DNA from 2 places in the Desulfovibrio ferrophilus genome. Region 2 is predicted to be linked to the other one. Evidence: riboswitches for the same ligand, from Rfam matches in the RefSeq annotation. Region 2 holds a riboswitch; the other holds the start of a gene.
The links. Region 2 has a riboswitch for cobalamin ahead of EL361_RS05120 (sirohydrochlorin cobaltochelatase). Riboswitches for the same ligand answer to the same signal wherever they lie in the genome.

Region 1: another riboswitch for cobalamin. It lies ahead of EL361_RS16155 (ribonucleoside triphosphate reductase); the one in region 2 lies ahead of EL361_RS05120 (sirohydrochlorin cobaltochelatase).

What each region holds. Positions count from the first base shown of each region.
Region 1 is NZ_AP017378.1:3,538,580-3,548,287, forward strand. Features, by position in the region: gene EL361_RS16150 (hypothetical protein) at 125-364, opposite strand; gene EL361_RS16155 (ribonucleoside triphosphate reductase) at 386-2,449, opposite strand; cobalamin riboswitch at 2,631-2,807, opposite strand; gene EL361_RS16160 (hypothetical protein) at 3,327-3,878, shown strand; gene EL361_RS16165 (YceI family protein) at 3,954-4,559, opposite strand; gene EL361_RS16170 (NupC/NupG family nucleoside CNT transporter) at 4,640-5,878, opposite strand; gene EL361_RS16175 (LysM peptidoglycan-binding domain-containing protein) at 6,023-7,198, opposite strand; gene EL361_RS16180 (polysaccharide deacetylase family protein) at 7,195-8,202, opposite strand; gene EL361_RS16185 (adenylate/guanylate cyclase domain-containing protein) at 8,230-9,708, opposite strand, start outside.
Region 2 is NZ_AP017378.1:1,100,899-1,110,606, forward strand. Features, by position in the region: gene EL361_RS17220 (ABC transporter ATP-binding protein) at 1-262, opposite strand, end outside; gene EL361_RS05115 (FecCD family ABC transporter permease) at 322-1,371, opposite strand; gene EL361_RS05120 (sirohydrochlorin cobaltochelatase) at 1,405-2,289, opposite strand; cobalamin riboswitch at 2,442-2,660, opposite strand; gene ileS (isoleucine--tRNA ligase) at 3,689-6,517, shown strand; gene lspA (signal peptidase II) at 6,539-7,057, shown strand; gene EL361_RS05135 (PLDc N-terminal domain-containing protein) at 7,057-7,278, shown strand; gene ybgF (tol-pal system protein YbgF) at 7,275-8,243, shown strand; gene EL361_RS05145 (NIL domain-containing protein) at 8,284-8,721, shown strand; gene EL361_RS05150 (PilZ domain-containing protein) at 8,761-9,252, shown strand; gene EL361_RS05155 (protein phosphatase CheZ) at 9,294-9,708, shown strand, end outside.

The DNA.
Region 1 (9,708 bases), 1.2 Mb from region 2:
AACGGAGTAAGTTGAAGCTTGATAGGTATATGCGATTTTTACACCTGAGGCACACTTGCCCCATGAAAAAACGCCCGCCCCCAAAAATTGGAGGACGGGCGTTATCGTATTGATATGATTCTCTTCAGCTATGGTCAGATCCATTCCCGGTCTGGACTACGATATCATTGATATCGGAAAGAGCCTTTGCTCTGCCCTGTGCCAGTTTCTTCCATTTACGCTTCTCTTTTTTGAGGGCTTCAATGGTGTGCATCAGGTTCTGGATGGTCTGGGCAGGATAGCCGTGGGTTGAACGGCTTCCTCTGCGCAACTCCTCGTCGTTACGTTGTCGTACGGCAGCAAGTTGATTGGCGTCGAGAATCATAGGGTTTATCTCCTGCGGATATTAGGCCGAGGTGCAGAACGTATCCATGGTATATTCCGAGCGATCCTTGAACTCTTCCTGCTTGCCCTTGTTCCAGCGCCCAACAGGGCGATAGTAGCCCACCACTCGGGTATAGACCTCGGTTTCGTCACCACAGGTCGGGCAATCGAAATGCTCGCCATAGATATAACCGTGTTCCTTGCATACAGAGAAGGTGGGCGTCACCGAGATATAGGGAATCTTGGTTTTGCTCATAGCCTTGAGCAGGAAGCTTTTCACGCTTTCTTCATTGGGCACGGCTTCGCCGAGGAAGGTATGGAAAACCGTACCGCCATTGTAAAGCGTCTGCAGCTTGTCCTGATGCTCGAGGGCAAAAAAGACATCTTCGGTGGCGCCAACGGGCAGCAAGGTGGAGTTGGTGTAATACGGTACCGCATTACCCGAGGTGTAGATGTCTTCATACAGCCCCTTGTCGATCTTGGCCAAGCGGTAGCAAGTGCCTTCTCCTGGCGTGGCTTCCAGGTTGTACAGGTGGCCTGTCTTTTCCTGGAACTGAACCACCAATTCCCGAAGGTGGTTGAGAACCCGTTGCATGAGTCGTGAACCGGATTCAGTGTCAACGCCCTTGCCCAGCATATTCATGCAGGCTTCATGACCACCGATGAGTCCGATGGTGGAGAAGTGGCCGTTGAAACCGTTCTTCAGGTAGCGGCGGGAGAAAGGGAACATCCCCGCGTCCAGGTTTTTCTCCACGATCTTGCGCTTGAATTCCAGCGACTCGCAGGCAAGTTCGGCGTACTCGGTAACAAGGTCGATGAAGTCGTCTTCGTTGTGTGCCAGGTAGGCCAGTTTGGGAAGATTCAGAGTGACAACACCGATGGAGCCTGTGAGATCGCCAGCTCCGAACAGTCCTCCGGTTTTCTTGCGAATTTCACGCAGGTCCATCTGAAGACGGCAGCACATGGAGCGTACGTCTTCCGGATTGAGATCCGAGTTGATGAAATTCTGGAAGTACGGCGCACCATACTTGGCGGTCATCTGTAACAGAAGTTTTCCTTCTGGAGACTCCCAGGGGAAGTCCTCGGTCACGTTGTATGTCGGAATGGGGAAGGAGAAGATCCGGCCGTTTGCGTCGCCTTCAAGCATGACTTCCAGGAATGCCCGGTTGATGAGTGCCATTTCCTCGGCGTATTCACCATAGGTCGAATCCTGAAATGCGCCACCGATGATGATGGGCTCGTTGGCAATGTGTGACGGGGGGACAAAATCGAATGTGAAATTGGTGAACGGGCTTTGTCCGCCCCAGCGGGAGGTCGCATTCAGGTTGTGGAGCAGCTTCTGAATCTGCTGCTTCACTGTGGCGTAATCCAGACCATCGTGCCGGATAAACGGAGCCAGGTATGTATCCACGTTATTGAAGGCCTGTGCTCCGGCCCATTCGTTCTGGAGGGTGCCAAGGAAATTGACGATCTGTCCGCAGGCCGCATCAAAGTGCTTCGCCGGGGTGGATGAACAGCGGTCACGAAGGTTGAAGCCTTCCAACAGCAAATCACGCAGGCTCCAGCCCGAGCAGTACCCTGCCAGGCCAAAAGAGAGGTCATGGATATGAAAATACCCGTGATTGTGGGCCATGCGCACTTCTTCGGGATACTTTTCAAGTACGTACCTGGCCTGAACCGATCCGGCCATGTGCAGGATCAGTCCCTGGAAGGAGTGAACCATGTTGGAGTTCTCGTTGACCCGCCAGTCCACATTGTCGAGATAGCTTTCGGTGACGCCGGAAATATCCAGAAAGGCGTCATTCTGGGTGCGTAACTCACGGCGTTTTTCGCGGTAGATGATATAGCGCTCTGCAACCTTGTACAGCCGGACTTCCATCAGCACCTGCTGGACCATGTCCTGCACCTGTTCCTGCTCGGGAACATCTACATCCACAAGCTTGGCTTCCACTTTCTTGGCCAAGCGGTTGGCAAGAAGAGGGTCCTTGATACCGCTGCCCTTGAGGGCTTTGAATATGGCGTTTCCAATGCGCTTGGTAGACCAGGTCTCGACGCATCCATCACGTTTTTGAATTTGGCTAGGCATAAGTGTCTCTTGATAAACAGCGCTTGGCGGCAAAGCGGAAAACGCCGGACCTGTGGGGCGGCGTTCTGACTGTTTACATGGTTGTCGTGTGTAATTCCCGCTCAGCTGAACCGCCGGGAATTCGACAACGGTTATTGGGTATGAATGTGCATCTCCGTCAGTGGCCTCCGCGGGCCTCATCGGGCTAGAATCGCTTCAGGTAGGTCTTCTGGCTTTCCCTTGTTCGGTCAGCCTTCCCGCCTTGAGGGCAGTGGCATAGGGGGCCGAACTTTTATTGGGATTACAGCGGCGGGACCGCTCCGGTTTTGCACCGGATTCCTTGTTATGGCTTGCTGCCACCTGAAGGGCATCACGAGGTGTGGAAGGTTAGCCCAAGGGCCTTGCGAGTGCAAGGTAGAGCGGGGACTTTTGTGATAAATGTCAGGATGATGATAAAGTCCAATGATCCAAAATGGATGGCGGATGGTTGGGCGGGACGGGAGAAGCTGATATCCCGTGGGCATCAGCTTCCGAGGACTTAATTCATGGTGAATGAAAAGATGCTGGGCCAAAGCGTTTGAGTGTTTTTGATGGGCACGCGGAGGAATAGGAACAGACTTGATTTGGTTAATGTAGCAGTACGAAGTTGTTGACGATACACAGTGATTGACCGGATCTTATACAACGTTTTGAATTTCAGGTCTCGTTAACTGCGTGCAGGTTGTGTCCTTGGTCATGAATAACGTGCTTCTGAACTTGACGGAGAATGCTCAAGCTCTTAAGAGAGACAACCGTTGGTCCGGCATGGACTTGCGGAATCGATAGCGAACACATTGCAGCTGTCATATTGCTGTGCTATTTTTAGTTATTACGTCGATACCAACCCAGGAGGAAGGCAATGGGAAATAGCGTTTACATTCTCTACAGCGGTGGCGCAAACGGCGCCGAAGCCGAGTTTGGAGCCCTGGCCGAGCGATACGGTCTGGAAGAGGTCAATTATAGCTTTGAAGGGCACCAGACCGGGCGCGAACGCGGTGCACGGGTTTTGACTACGGAAGAGCTGACTCTTAAAGATGTGAGTCTGACCTACGTGTCTCGTTTGATGAATCGCAAATTTTCCAGTGCCCCCATCTTCCGCAAGGTATTGCAGAGCATCTGTTGGCAGGTCGCCAGTGGGCATGAGGTCTACGTGGTAGGTGCCATTCAGGAAGATGGTACCGTCAAAGGTGGTACCGGCTGGGGGGCCGAGTACGCAAAGATATGCAACAAGCCGTTGTTTGTCTTCGATCAGGAGAAAAAGTCGTGGTTCCAGTGGCTGAAGGGAAGCTGGGAAGTGGTGGAAGCGCCGGTGATCAGCCACCATCATTTCACCGGAACGGGCACCCGTTTCATGAATGACGATGGGCGCAAAGCCCTGACCGAACTGTTCGAGCGCAGCTTCGGTAAATAATACTGATTGCTCCCTTGGGAGCTGACTGGTGATAATGAAAGCCGCTACCTGCCAAGGTGGCGGCTTTTTGCATGGCTATTGGCAGTCTTCTCTTGGACTGAGTAGCTCGCCTTGCAGCGTGATACCAACCGTGTTGTCCACGAGCCCCATCTGCAGGAATTTTCCGTCACCCACCCCAAAATCGAGTCTATTCAGGGTGTGATGAGCTTTAAAACCAAGGACATCCATACATTCCATGCCCGGAAAGGGAGGGTGCTGTGTCATCTCGGTCAGTGCGAAGGTCAGAGTCGCGGGATGGTTGGTGTTGCGAATGGTGAGAACTCCATGCGCATTGAACCAGCCGTCACCTTGATTGGTGATTTTTGTGCTGGTGAAGTGGAGTTGTGGGTGGTTTGCGCTGTCGAAGAAGTCTGGGGTTTTCAGATGAGCGTCACGTTTGTCCACCCCGGTGTTGATGGAGTCGACATGGATTTGTATGTCGATCATGCCGATCCCCGGTATTTCGGGGTCAATGATGGTGCCCTCAAAGTTGTTGAAGAATCCTGTAACGTTGCCAGCAATATGCCGAATGGTGAATACGGCCTGGCTGTGGTTGTTATCGATGCGCCAGGATCTGGCCTGGGCATGTGAGGTGATGAGTACTGTCATTAATATCATGACAAGCAACATGACGCGTTTCACAGTGACCTCCGTTTTGTGAAGGGGATGACGCGCCATCATATCACGGATATAGGTGCACGTGTAGTCGCCTGGACGCCGTTTTAGTAGAGCAGGCTGACCACGGCCCCGGTCATGAGCGTTGCCAATGTCCCAACAGCAACCGATTTGATTCCCAGGGAGACAATCTCTTCACGCCGTTCAGGGACCATGGTCCCCAATCCGGCAATCATGATGCCCAGGCTACCCGGATTGGCGAAACCACACATGGCGTATGTCATGATGACTCGGCTCTTTTCAGAGAGAGCTTCGGGTGAAGTGGCCGCCAGGGCAAGATAGGCCAGGAATTCGTTGAGTATGGTTTTGGTTCCCATCAACGTGCCTGCTGTTGTTGCTTCAGCCCAGGGGACTCCAGCCAGCCAGACCAGTGGGCTCATGACCCATCCCAATAATCTCTCCAGAGTCAGGGGGGCGTTGGCGACATCAGGTATCAGTCCCAGAATCTGATTGGTCAGGCTGACGATGGAGACCAACACGATGAGCAGGCCGATGACATTGATCAGCAGTTGAACTCCACTGGCAGTGCCTTTGGTGACGGCGTCCATGGAGCTGATTGCGTTGTCTGGCGATGCGATGTCACCCTGAGTCGAGTCCGCATTTTCGGGTATGACGATCATGGCCAGCATGATGGAGGCCGGTGCACTCATGAGCGAAGCTGCAAGGATATGTCCCATGGCCCCAGGAACGACCGGGGCAATGATCTGGGCATACAGCACCAGAACCGTACCGGCCACGGTTGCCATGCCACAGGTCATGAGCGCAAACAGTTCGCTACGAGTCATGTTGAGAAGGTAGGGCCGAATGAGGAGCGGAGCTTCGACCATGCCTACAAAGATATTGGAAGCTGTTCCGACTCCAAGCGCTCCTCCAATATGCATGGTTCGTTGCAGAATGAGTGAAAAGAAACGGACAACTGCGGGGATGATGTTCCAGTAGAAAAGCAGTGAGGACAATGCACTCATGACGATAATGATGGGCAGGGCCTTCAAGGCAAAGATGAAAGCAGCACCTGGCCATGGTTCGGCAAAAGGCAGGGTGCCGCCACCAAGATAGCCGAAGACGAAACTGGTGCCAGCAGTGGTGGCCTTGTCCAGGATTTCTACGGCATGGTTCAGGAAAATGAAAACGTGCTGTGCTCCAGGGACTTTGAGCAGCAACAGGCCCACCCCGAATTGAAGGCCCAATCCGGTAGCGATGAGCCCAGGGCGAACTGCCCGGCGGTTCTCGGAAAAAATCCAGGCGAGGGAGATGAAGGCGAAGAGTCCGAGCAGTCCTTGAAGCATGCGAGAGTCCTTGGAATAAGTGTTTGAAACAGCCGTGCTGACGAATACAACGTATGGTCAGTCAGAACAAGGCTGTGGGCTGTGGAAATGAATTGTCCCCCTGCCGTTACACGGGAGGGGGACAATATGGGCGTCGGTGCAGGCCTAAAGTCCTCGAACAGCCTCAAGCAGCTTGCGGGCCTTCTCCAGGTCCGTACGGGCCTTGCCGTGGAAGGGGTTGACCTGCAGAGTCAGTTCCCATTGTTCCACGGCTTTCTCAAGATCTTCGTTTAGGAAGTGCTTGACCCCTGAGAGGTAGAGAGGCTCGGAGTCGGCAGCGAGTTTGCCTTCAACATGTTTGCGGAGTTTGCCTGAGTCCTTGTACCCCTTTGGCAGGCGGATCAAGGAACGCATGGCCTCGCTTGCCGATCCTTCGGTCCACAGCTTGCTGGCCAGCCTGTAGTAGGACTCATTGCGTACTTCGCGGGCATCAGCATTATCAGGATTGGCGGAGAGTATTTCATCGGTCATGGAAACTGCCGTCTCGTATAGGCCGTTGCCGAACTGCAATTTGGCCATGACCAGTAATGCGTCGGCACTGCCTGCTTCAGCCATGCCCAGATCTTCTTCGTACATGGACGATGCTGCAGGTTCCTGAATGGCAACCACGATAGTCGAACCATTCTTGCCGATCTGATCCTTTTTCTTTGGCGATGCAGCGGCATGGAGCCGACGGGTGAGTTTCTTGTTCAAGACGGGCGTTTTGAGGATGTCGCCGGGATTCAGCGTGTCCACGATGGACAGGTTGTTGATGCGGGTGAGCAGCAGCTCTCCACCCGGATTGCCGTAGATCTTTTCGGCGATGCGGCGCAGAGTGTCCCCTTCCTCTACGGTGTAGTCCTGAAGAACAGGAGGGTTGTATCCGTCCTTCAGGTAGGGCAGTGCCATTGTGTTGTCAGGATCCAGGTGCAGGGAGGCCAGCAGCTCAGCGCGTGCCCCGTCTTTGTTTCCGGCTTCGAACTTGGCCTGTCCGCGATCGAATTGGGCTTTGGCCTTGGCGTTCAGGTCTTTCTTGATTTCTCGGGCAAGTCGCAGGGATTCTCGGTCGCCCCTGTTGATTGTTACCGCGAGGCGATACAGCTCCAGAGCCGCGAGTAGATCACCTTCGGCCTGTGCTGCCTTGGCCTTTTCCAGGACCAACGGTGCAATCAACTCAAAGGGGTCGTCTTGCTCCAGGGTTGCAATGGCTTTGACTTCGTCCACAAGGTCGGCATCTGCCTGCATTGGCATGGACAGCAAAGCCGCCAGGGTCATGATCAGGGTAAAAATGACGGCTTTCATTTTGATTCTCCTTTTTGGGAGAAGATAAACAGCTTTTCGAACTCGGCCATACTCATATTACCGGGTACGGAATTTCGCTTCACCAAGTAGTTGTTCGTAAAGAATGGATTGGCTCCTTTTCCCATGGTCAGTGCACCCCTGAATCCGTTCTTCTTCAACAATGAAATGACCATTTCGTTGGTGGCGCCAAAGGGGTAGGCAAAGAAGTCTGGAGCATATCCGATTTCCGTCTTGAACTGCAGGGTGGGTACGGTCATTTCCCGATCTACGGCAATGACGAAATCTTCAAGGGTCTCATCGCCCTGGCGACGGGTCAGGTTGCGCAGGGTTTTGGTTCTGTGACCAATGCCGATGCCCGAATCGTGCATCTGGCGAATCTGTTCCCAGGACAGGGCTGCGCCCTTGCCACTGACCAGATCGGTGGCCACGAACACGGTGGCAGGATACCCGAACTTTTGGAGGACAGGGTAGGCCACGCTGAAGGTGTTTTTGCCCACATCGTCGATGGTGATCACCACCGCTTTTTCAGGAGCCTGTTCCTTGAATTCCAGGAAATCATAGAAGCGATCCAGAGGCAGGGGTGTGTATCCCTTGTCTTTCAGGAACTGCATCTGTGCCTCGAAATCGGAGCGCTTGACGGTGATGGCGTCGGAAACGTCTTCTGAAAAACCGCTATAGGCCAGCACCGGGACAGTCTGAATCCGGTTGTCTTGAATACCGCCCAGGTTGATGGGGGTACGAGGGATGATGACGATATCCCCTTCCTTGACGGAATCGATTCGGTTGTAGGCGGCAATGATCCATGCTTTGTCCGGATCCTTCAGATAACGGTTGGACAGAGTCTTCAGTGTATCCTTGGCGCGCACCTTGACCACGGAGTAGTTCTTGGAGGTGCGAGTTGGTGATACCCGTTTGGACCTTTGTGAGCCGCAGCCGGTGATTGCAACGGCCAGAATCAAAAGTAGAGCTGCCATCAAGATGTGGCGCAGGGTTTTCGAGTTCACAGTCCTCCCCCCTCCTCGTTGTTGAGACTAAGCAGACTTTTTGGGAGCCTGCGGTGTAGGTGAAGTCCCGCCGGAAGCGGTTTCCGCTGATTGATCCGTTACTGTCGTCGGACGAGTCTTGGGAGGCGGTGGTGCCGCCGGTCCAGCCTTGGAAGGCGGAGGAGCCGCAATGCCCTCGCCGCTGAAGGGGATGGGCTCCGGGGCCGGTCCGTCTTCTTTCCCGTGTATCTTCAGGATTTCAAAAGGCTGCAACGGCTGTGATTTTCCCTTGACCATCTGCGGCTGCATCATCCTGGTGGCAGCGAGGTCTTTGACCCTGCCGAAAGTGCTCTCGCTGAGTACGATTTTACCTGGTCCGGCCAGCGCATTCAGGCGGGATGCCACGTTTACCGTGTCACCAATGACTGTGTATTCCATGCGCACTTCCGAACCGATGTTACCAGAGACAACCTCTCCGGTATTGATAGAGGCTCCCACCCGCCCGAGAACAGGATTGGTCGTATTTTCGGCCCGCTGCATAAGTTCCTGCTGCATGTCCCATGCAGCTTTCACGGCGTTGACGGCGTGATCTCCTTCGTAGTCCGGCAGGCCACCAAATACTGCCAGCACTTCGTCTCCAATGAATTTGTCGATGTAGCCGTCGTTGGCTGCGATATGCTTACTCGCCACGTCGAAGAATTCGTTCAAGTTTTCGACGATGACGGCAGGATCGCTTGACTCCGAATATTTGGTGAACCCCCGGACGTCGGCGAACATGATGGTCGCCTCGGACTTGTTACCCTTGAGCCAGACACTCTCGGGGTCGGCCAGGATCAGATCGCGGATGGTGGTGGATACATATCGACCAAAGCTTTCGCGCATGATGGATTTGAGCCACAGTTCGTGGCTCATGTAGTTGAACGCCTTCCCCAGGTCGTCGAATTCGTCCTTGCGTCTGAAATTGACTTTGTGGTGGTAGTTTCCACCGGAAATTTCCTTGGTGGCGACCACAAGTTTCGAGATGGGGCGTGAAAAGTTGGTGCCGAGCAGTCCTGCCACGGCCATGCCGATCAGGAAGAAGATGATGGTCATCACGTAGATGAAGACCTTTTCCTTGCCGATGCGGTCCTGAATGAAGTCCAGAGAGATGCCGACGTGCACTTCACCCAGCGCTTTGCTCTGGAATTCCACCGGCGCTGTAACATTCAAAATTTGTTCGTTATTGATGAGTCTGCGCTTGAAGTAGGAGATGTTGCCCTCTGTGGAGACATCTCCGATCCTGCCCGGGAGGACCAGGGGCTTTCCGACTTGGCTCAAATCCGTATGAGCCTTGATGGTCCCGTCTCGCCCGGCGATAATTGCGTAGACCAGTCCTTCGATTTGGGTGACTTCCTTGATCAGGGAATTCAGGCGCAATGTGTCGTCGTTCACCAAGGGGATTTTGGCTTCCGTGGTGAAGTAGCCAAGGCTGATTTTCCCGGATTTGACGCTTTCTCGATACAGGTTGTTGGCCTGTCGTTTGAGCAT
Region 2 (9,708 bases):
ACCCGGTCTGATAGGCCCAACGCCCCATAAGCACCACCGAAGAGCAGCGCAAGGCAAATGTCGTCTCGGCCCTTTGTGGCACGCAGGCAATACGCTGGGCACGCTCACGGGAAGTCATGGCATGCACATCGCACAGGTCCGCCCCATGCTCCACCCTGCCCGCTACGGGGGGCAGAATCCCTGCCAAGGTTGAAATCAGAGTCGTCTTGCCACTGCCGTTGGGCCCCAGCAACCCGGCAATCTCGCCAGGTCGCAGACTCAAGTTTACATCTTGTAATACTTGCCGCCCTCCATGGGCACAGCCCAGTGTGGTCGCGCGGATCATAAAGATTTTCCGCCTTTGCGACGCAGCAGCAAACAGAAGAACGGCCCACCCAGAAGCGCCGTAATGACTCCCACGGGCAATTCCTGCCCGCCCGAAAGGATGGTTCGGGCGGCCACGTCAGACCAGATCAGCACAACGCCACCGGCCAGAGCTGAAATACACACAAGGGGTCGATGCTCGGCACCGATCACCAGACGTACAAGGTGCGGCACCACCAGCCCCACAAAGCCGATGACACCGGACACGGAAACAGCCGCCCCTGTCATCAGGCTGGCAGCCAAAAGCAATTTAAGGCGTGACCGATCAGCATCAAGCCCCAACAACCGGGCTTGGGAGTCTCCCATAGACAGTAGATCTATCTCACGAGCCCAAAGTACAGCCGCCAGGCCACCGAACAGCATATAAGGCCAGGCAAAGGCCACATGCTCCCAGCTTCGGCCCTGAAAACTGCCCATCACCCAGAATACAATACCTGCCACGGATTCCTCATCCAGAGATTTCAGTAAGGAAATCAATGCGGAGAGGAATGTTGCGACCACGATACCGGCCAGAACCACGGTTTCACGGCGCAGGCGACCAGCCACACGGCCCAGAGAAATGACCGCTGCCAAGGCCAAGACTGCTCCCACCATGGCAGCCAGGGGCAATACCCCCATGCCCAGCCAGATCGGAAGCGATGCCACGCCCAGAAAGATGGCCAATGAGGCGCCAAATGCTGCACCGGTGGACACGCCAATGGTGAAGGGATCGGCAAGAGGATTTTGTAAAATCCCCTGGAATACGGCTCCTGCAGCAGCCAAAGACGCCCCGACCAGCCAGGCCAGGCAGGCCCGAGGCAGGCGAATATCATTCACCACCAGCCCCATGGCCGCATCGAGGCTTTGCCCTGCATTGAATCCAAACAGCGTTCCCAAATGCTCTGCAACCTGATCAGCAGGAATGGACAGGGGACCAAACAGACAGCCCGCAAATACGGACAGGATCGACCCCAGAGCCAACAACCCTCCAAGGGCTGTCAGCCGGGTCTTGCGTCCCGATTCCGTCATGGCGTGACTCCTCATGTCCCCTGTCCTCTTGTTCTAATTCAGGCGCTCAAAGGCGCTCTGCAAATGGTCGATCCAGATGGTGGAATAGACGTCATATTCGGCGGTCCCCTTGAGCACGGCCTCCGTCTTGTATCCCTTGGCCGTCAGGATCGAAATCCAGGAATCGTCCTCGGGGCCAGCCATGTCGTTGCGGGCATGGTCACCAGCCACGGACATGAAAGGCATCAGCCAGACTTTCTTGACCTTGTTAGCCTTCAACCCTGCCAGGACGTCGTCCAGGCTGGGCGTGCCTTCCACCGTGCCCACATACACCAACGGGGCGGCCTTGGACAGGTACCACTGCAACCCGGGGTAGTAGATGTTGCCGGGATGGTGAGTGCCGTGGCCCATGAGCACGACGGCTTCGCTGGCTTTGCGATCAGCAGGAATGGTGGCCTTGATGGCTTTGACCACTGCTTCCATGTCTTGGGGCGTTGCCATGAGTGGTGCGCCAACGCTGATCTGAGCCATGGATCGGAATCCTTTGACGACTCGTAGCAGCTTCTCATGAAATTCTTCACCCGGAATGGTGTGCAGGGATTGCACGGCGATGTGCGTAAAGCCTTCGTCGATCATCTTGGACAGGGCGATGGGCACGGAATCGTACACTTGGCCCTGTTTTGCCAATTTTCTTCTGATGATATTGGACGTGTATGCCCAGCGCACCGGAGTTCCGGGAAGGCGTTTGCCGACTTCTTCGCCCAGGTGCGTAAAGGAAACCTGCGCGGCAGGCTCGGAAGTCCCGAAGGCTACGAGCAGGATGCCCTTTTTAGCGGCTGATGCCTCGCCGTGACCGGCATAGGCGACAGAAGAGAACAACAGAAGCAGCAGCACCAAACACAGAGTGCGTGGTGTGCGGCGGCCATGAACGAAACGCATAGGACAAACCCTCCAGCGTTCGAACAGGTGGGCGGCCTGAAAATGATGTGACGAAAAACCGGATCCCGGCGAAATACCGAAAACCGGGGCTGTACCGGACGCATACTTGTCACGTCGGACCCGCCAGACAAATGCCCTCGTTGCCCGGGCGGCGAGTACAGGTCTTCATGGCAGGTCTTCTGGCTCTTCCGGTTTCCGGCTCCCCTTCCCGTTCAGACTGCGCATTGCACACAACTAAACAGTGGGTCTTGTGAGCGGAAAACTTCCTCTGCGGGAGCAAAGGCCGGAATCACAGCGGCGGGGCCGCCCCGGATTCACACCGGGTTCCCTATTATCGTCCCTGGAGAACGACCATCAAGCGAGGGCGAAATTACCTCATTCCTTCTTCACTGTCATCCCTTTGGTCAGCCTGAATATGAGGCTGGCATTCAGCCCATCTCCAAAAGCTTCTCAACCTCGGGTAGTTGCCCCTTAGTCCGATCTCAACTTCGTTTGTCTAGACTCTTTCATGATGGTTTTTGCTCCCGATTTTTCCTCTCGAAAGAGTCAAGACCTTGTCGCGACGCTAAACCTGCTCATTTCGAATCAAATTTACCCTCGTTATTTCAGACAAAAATCAACATGGCCCATCCGTTGCAACTATCTTCGAAACCCTCTGAGGGACAAGATTATTCACATTCTGCATGACAAACTCTAACGATTGTCGAGAGGATTCGATGCGTTACACTCTGTTGCTTCTGCCTTTGTGCCTGGTCCTACTGACTGGTTTCACGACTCCTGCAGCCGCCCCCGGCCCAGTAACGGCCAAACAGGTCTCCAGTGTCACTTCCGTGACATCTACTTCGACCTCCCAAGCAAGACTTGTGAGGCCCGCCGGGCAAAGCACAATCCGCATGAAAGCTGTCCCCACCACTTACTCCCGCCGATACAAGCAGAGCAGGGAACTCAAGCCTATTGGGAACCTCTCGCGTCCGCGTACTTCCCGAGCAATCACTTCGTCAGTCAAAAGCATAAAGTCGCCGACACTCATGGTCGATTCAGGGCCCTCAATGATGCGAGCACCATTATCTCTTGAGCGCATAGCACCGGATCACACCCAAATTGCCAGTCTCTCAGCCAAACGTCTCCTGTCGTTAGCCCAGCGTGACCTGACAACTCCGTGTTTCCCCATGCTTATTACGGTCTGATGCACTCACTCTGAGCTACAGAACAGCTGATTCAACCCTCCGGTTTTTCTTCAAACCACCGCACTCAACCACTGGTTGATCGTTCTTCGTGCCGATTTTTGCCAAACTCCTGCCCTGTCACCCCGCTCTTTTCTTGACTTTGCACCTCATTTGAATAGTCTGACTTCCCGTTTCGAAACCGCCACCCATTAGTATAAGGACTTGAAAATCCAATGAGCGACTATAAGAAAACCCTGCACCTTCCCGGCACTTCTTTTCCCATGAAGGCGAACCTCGTCCAGCGTGAGCCAGAAATGCTCAAGTTTTGGGAGGAAATCGACGCCTATTCAGTGATGGTTGCTGCTAATGAAGGTCAGGAGCGGTATGTGCTGCATGACGGCCCGCCTTATGCCAACGGGCACATCCACCTCGGCACGACCCTGAACAAGGTCCTCAAGGATATCATCGTCAAGTCCCGCAACATGAGTGGCAAGAAGGCCGAATATGTTCCGGGTTGGGACTGCCACGGCCTGCCCATCGAACATAAGGTTTCTTCCGAACTGCGCGAGAAAGGCAAAACCGATTTGCCCGCTCTGACCATTCGCAAGATCTGTCGCAGCTATGCCGAGAAATGGGTTGATATCCAGCGCGGCGAGTTCAAGCGCCTGGGAGTGCTCGGAACCTGGGATGACCCCTATCTGACCATGAAGCCGGTCTATGAGGCCGCCACGGCCCGCGAACTGGGCAACTTCATGGGCAAAGGCTCGGTAGTGCGCTCCAAAAAGCCCATCTACTGGTGCTATGATTGTGAAACCGCCCTGGCCGAGGCCGAGGTGGAATACGCCGATCACAGCTCGCCTTCCATCTACGTGCGCTTTCCCTTGAATGACCCCAAGTTGAAGGACATCATTCCGCAGGCTGATCCAGCCAAGGCCTACGTCGTCATCTGGACCACCACCCCTTGGACCTTGCCATCCAACATGGCCGTATCCCTGCATCCCGATTTCGACTACGTGCTTGTCGAGGTTGGCGGTGAACAGCATCTGCTGGCCGAGGGACTGCTGGAAGACTGCGCCAAGAAATTCGGCTGGGCCGACTACACCGTGCTGGCAACGGTTAGCGGTGATAAATTTGAAGGCCTCAAGGCCACCCATCCCTTCTACGACCGTGAGTCCACCCTTATTCTGGGCAATCACGTCACGCTGGAGTCGGGTACCGGTTGCGTCCACACCGCCCCCGGTCATGGTCGCGAGGACTACGATGTCGCGCTGAAGTACGATATCGAGGTGCTGTCGCCGCTGGATGACCAGGGCCGATTCCTGCCCAGCGTCGAATTCTTTGCCGGAATGCGCGTGGATGAGTCCAATCCGCATGTCATTGCCAAGGTCAAGGAGTTGGGGCGTCTGCTGGCTCAGGAGAATATTTCTCACTCCTATCCCCATTGCTGGCGCTGCAAGGAACCCGTTATCTATCGCGCCACCACACAGTGGTTCATTTCCATGGAGCGCAACGACCTGCGCAAGAAGGCACTCAAGGCCATCAGCAACGACGTCCGCTGGATTCCCAGTTGGGGCCGTGAGCGCATTTTCAACATGATCGAATCCCGCCCTGACTGGTGCATCTCTCGCCAGCGCAACTGGGGGGTGCCCATCGTGGCCCTGCTCTGCAAGGACTGCGATGAAGCATGGTTCGAGAAGGATTGGGTCATGGGCATCGTGGACAAATTCGAAACCCACGAGCGCGGCTGCGATTACTGGTTCGAGGCTACCATGGAAGAGGTTGTGCCCGAGGGGCTGACCTGTCCGCACTGCGGCGGCAATCACTGGGAAAAGGAAGACGACATCCTGGACGTGTGGTTCGACTCGGGCACCAGCTTTGCTGCTGTGGCCGAGAAGCGCCCAGAGCTGCGCTTCCCCACGGACATGTACCTTGAGGGTTCCGACCAGCACCGCGGTTGGTTCCACTCCTCGCTGCTGGCGAGTGTGGGCACTCGCGACTGCGCCCCGTACAAGTCCGTCCTGACCCACGGCTACGTCGTTGATGGCGAGGGCAAGAAGATGTCCAAATCCATCGGCAACGTTGTAGCCCCACAGGAAATCATCGCCAAGCATGGCGCGGATATCCTGCGCATGTGGGTCTCCTCGGTGAACTATCAGGACGACGTACGCATCTCCGATGACATTCTCTCACGTCTGGTGGACGCTTACCGACGTATCCGCAACACCCTGCGCTACCTGTTGGGCAACCTGGGCGATTTCGATCCGGCCAAGCATGCCGTCTCCCCTGCCGACATGTTGCCCCTGGATCGCTATGCCATGACCCTGGTCTACGACATCCACAACCGCGTTCAGCGCGGCTATGAGGAATTCGAATTCCATCGGGCCTATCATGCCCTGCACAACATGTGTGTCACCGAGTTGTCCGCGTTCTATCTGGATATCGTCAAAGACCGTCTGTATGTTTCGGCTGGCAACTCTTTGGAACGCCGCTCGGCTCAGACAGCCCTGTGGCAAATCCTGATGACCTTCATTTCCGACATCGCCCCGGTAATGACCTTCACTGCCGAGGAAACGTTCCAGCACCTGCCTGACTCTGTGCGCCCGGACGTGAAGACCGTGCTGGCCATGCGTTTTGCCATGGACCGCGATTACCTGCTGGACGAAGCAGCCCGCCACCAGTGGGAGACCGTGTCCAGCGTACGAGACGAAATCAGCCGTGCCATCGAGCCCGTGCGCAAGGCCGGAATCGTTGGTCACAGCCTGAATACTCAGGTTACAGTCTATGGCCGAGAAGATCTGCTGGCCGATCTCAAGGCACCGGGCGTGGATCTGGAAGAGGTCTGCATCGTGTCCAAGGCCATTCTGGCTCCACTGGCGGATGCCCCTGAAGATGCCTTTGTCAGCGATGAAATCGATGGCCTGAAGATCGCCGTGGCCGTGGCTCCCGGCGAGAAGTGCGAGCGTTGCTGGAAGTTCAATGAGAACCTGGGCACCGATGCCGGGCACGCAACCCTCTGCCCCCGTTGCACGGGCGTGATGAACGCCGACAGCACCGAGGCTTAGGCCCTGGAGGGCAAGACACTTATGCGGTCGAAATACACGTATCCCATGATCCTGGCTTCCATAGTATTAGGGCTGGATCTGGTGACCAAGCTCTGGGTGGAGTCCTCTGGACTGCGCTTCGAGGCCATGCCGGTCATCCCAGGATTCTTTGATCTGGTTTTCGTGCTCAACAAGGGCGCAGCCTTTGGATTTCTGGGGGATCAATCCATTGATTGGCAGCGACCGTTCTTCATTTGCACGTCGCTGCTGGCTTGTGGGGTCATCCTCTATCTGCTCAAGATCGGCTACGGCAGAGAGCCCCTTGCCTCCACTGGGCTGGGCCTGCTCCTGGGCGGTGCCGTGGGCAACCTGATCGATCGCATTCGCATCGGATATGTCGTGGACTTCCTCGATTTCCATTACGATGGATGGCACTGGCCAGCCTTCAATGTTGCCGACATCGGTATTAGTTGTGGCGTCACCATCCTGTTGATCTCGTTCTACATCACCGAACGGCGTACCCGGCGAACCGGCACCCGTCACGAAAGGGAGGACTCCTAATGGAGATGCTCGCCAATCTGCCCCACTGGTTCATGGGCATCCTGGCTCTGACTCTGGTTTGCTTATCCATATCTTTTTGGGCTATTTACCATGCGTATTGGCGAGAATTTCCTACTATCCAGGAAAAGATGATCTGGCTGGTCGTAGCCGTCTTCGTCCCCTTTATCGGTGGTTTTGCTTATCTGGTTTGGGGACGCAAACGAGGAAGGATATCCGAATGAAACGCATCCTGATTGTTATCATGGCCTGCATGGCCCTGACCGCCTGCGTCAAGGCTGACGATGTCCGGACACTGGACAATCGCGTCTACGAGCAGAAACTGCGTCTCGACGGGATTGAAGGTAAAGTTGAACAGTTGACGAGCGTCGACCCGCAAAAGGCCGATACCTGGTCACAGGTCCAGAGCATGCGTCAGGAACTGGCGGATGCTCGAAATGAGTTGGACGCCCTGAATCGTGAAATTCAGACCCTGAAGGCAGACAGCGAAGCCATCGAAGTTGTGGCCGAAGACGTCAAGGACCTGAAAATCGGATGGCAACGCCTGAATTCCCAGCTGGGAACCGATGTAGATCTGATGGCCATTCGTGCCGAGCGGACACCGGTCCCGGCCTTGCCTACTCCAGATACAACAGAAGCCGCCGATGCCGTCACCAGTGAGGCTACAGCCGCAACTGACGCAGCAAACGTAGAGACACCTGCAACTGATACGCCTCTCCCCGCAGCTGATCCGGCTGCCAGCACTGAAGCTGCTGCTGTTGCGCCTGCCGCAACCCCGGCACCCGCTGCACAGCCCGCTGTTGCAGTCAATGCTGACGCCGCATCGACCCTCTACAAAAGTGCCCGTGCAGCCTTCGAAGCCCGAGATTATCGTCAGGGCATCGCCCTGTGGGACGAGTTCGCATCCACTTTTGAAAGCCACAAGCTTGTTCCGAACGCCCTCTTCTGGCAGGGTGAATGCTATTATCAAATGAAGGATTACGCTCGTGCGGTACTCAAGTACCAGGTCGTTATCGACAAGTATCAGAAGAGCCCCAAGTATCCCACAGCCCTTCTGAAACAAGGTATTTCCTTCATGCGTCTGGGGCGCGTAAAGGCCGGGAAACTCCTGTTGGCCGATGTTGCCAAGAAGTTCCCAAAGGCTGCCGAAGGCAAACGCGCCGAAGCTATCCTGAAAAAAATGAACTAACTACGGGCTCCGGGTGCATCCCGGAAAGTCGGAGATTCTCATGGCCATTACCAGCAAGACTCAGCGCAAGGTCGTTTATCTGAAGTTTCCACCGGAACGTTCAGGGCGCCCTATCATGTGCAACCTGACCAGGCTCTTTGATTTGACCTTCAATATTCTGTCGGCGCATATCCTGCCGCGAGGCGAAGGCCGAATGACTCTTGAGCTGACCGGGACGAGTGACAATTATAAAAAAGGCATTGAGTACCTGAAAGACCAGGGAATCAAGACCGAAAACGTTGCCCAAAAAATTTCACGCGACGAAGAAACCTGCATTGACTGTGGACTGTGCACGTCACTGTGCGCAAGCCAGGCTCTGTCCGTGAACCCTGAATCCCGAAAGGTTGAATTCGACTCCGAAAAATGCACGGCCTGCGGCATGTGCACTCGGGTCTGTCCGGTCAATGCCATGAACGTTGAGCTGGAAAACGGCGATTAGAAACGGGAGATGATGATGCCAAAGCAGGATTTCTCACGAGTGCCAACCAGATTACGGGCTTATGTGCGCCCAGCGGCCTCCAAGGATTCACTGCCCATGGCGTATGACAACCCTGCCCTGCAGGATGGTGCTGAGCAGCCTGACCTTACGGCAGGGGGCTTGTCCCAGGCCGTGAACGACTTTCTGCTGAAAGTTGATGCGAAGTTGGACACGGTGATCAGCCTGCTCAACCAGAAGCGCCTTGAGGATGAATTCACCTCTGATTTGGAAGTGATCGAAATCGGTGGTGATGGGCTGCGGCTGATCGAGGGCAGCTCCTTTACACCGGGTGATGCCCTTGAATTTGCCCTTGTGCTGAACCAGTTTCCGCTGCGCATCGCATCGGCAGTGGGAGTTCTGGCGCAGGACGACAGCGCAGAAGGACATCCCGTGACATTCACACGCATCCGCGAACCCGATCTGGAAGCCATCGTGAGCTATGTCTTCCAGGAACAACGCATGCGCATCCGCGAAACAAAATGGTCCGATTAGCCTCGCCTACGACCTACGAAATATCCTGAGGGGGAGAATTCATGACTTCGTCCGACAATCCGAAACTCGAGCAAATGGTCCAGGACATCACGACCAAGGTGGTCGAAGGCCTGGATTCAATACTGCTCGAAACGGTGCAGGCCGAGATTTCCAGCGCCCTGTCCAAATCCCTGTCCAACGCCCTGAAAGACGGTGAATTCTTCCGCAAGGTCAATGATGATATGCGCGAAGGGCTGGAGCAGATCTACGGCGAGATCAAAAAGGCCAAGAAGGATGCTGCCAAAGGCCTCACCCCCGAAGACACCAACGAGCTCATCAATCAGGCCTCCGATGAACTGGATGCCATCCTTGAGTCCACCGAGTCCGCCACAGTCAAAATCATGGACATTGTGGAAGACCACCAGGAACGCGTTATCAATGCGGGCACGCTGCTTCAGACCTTTCGCACCGGTGGTG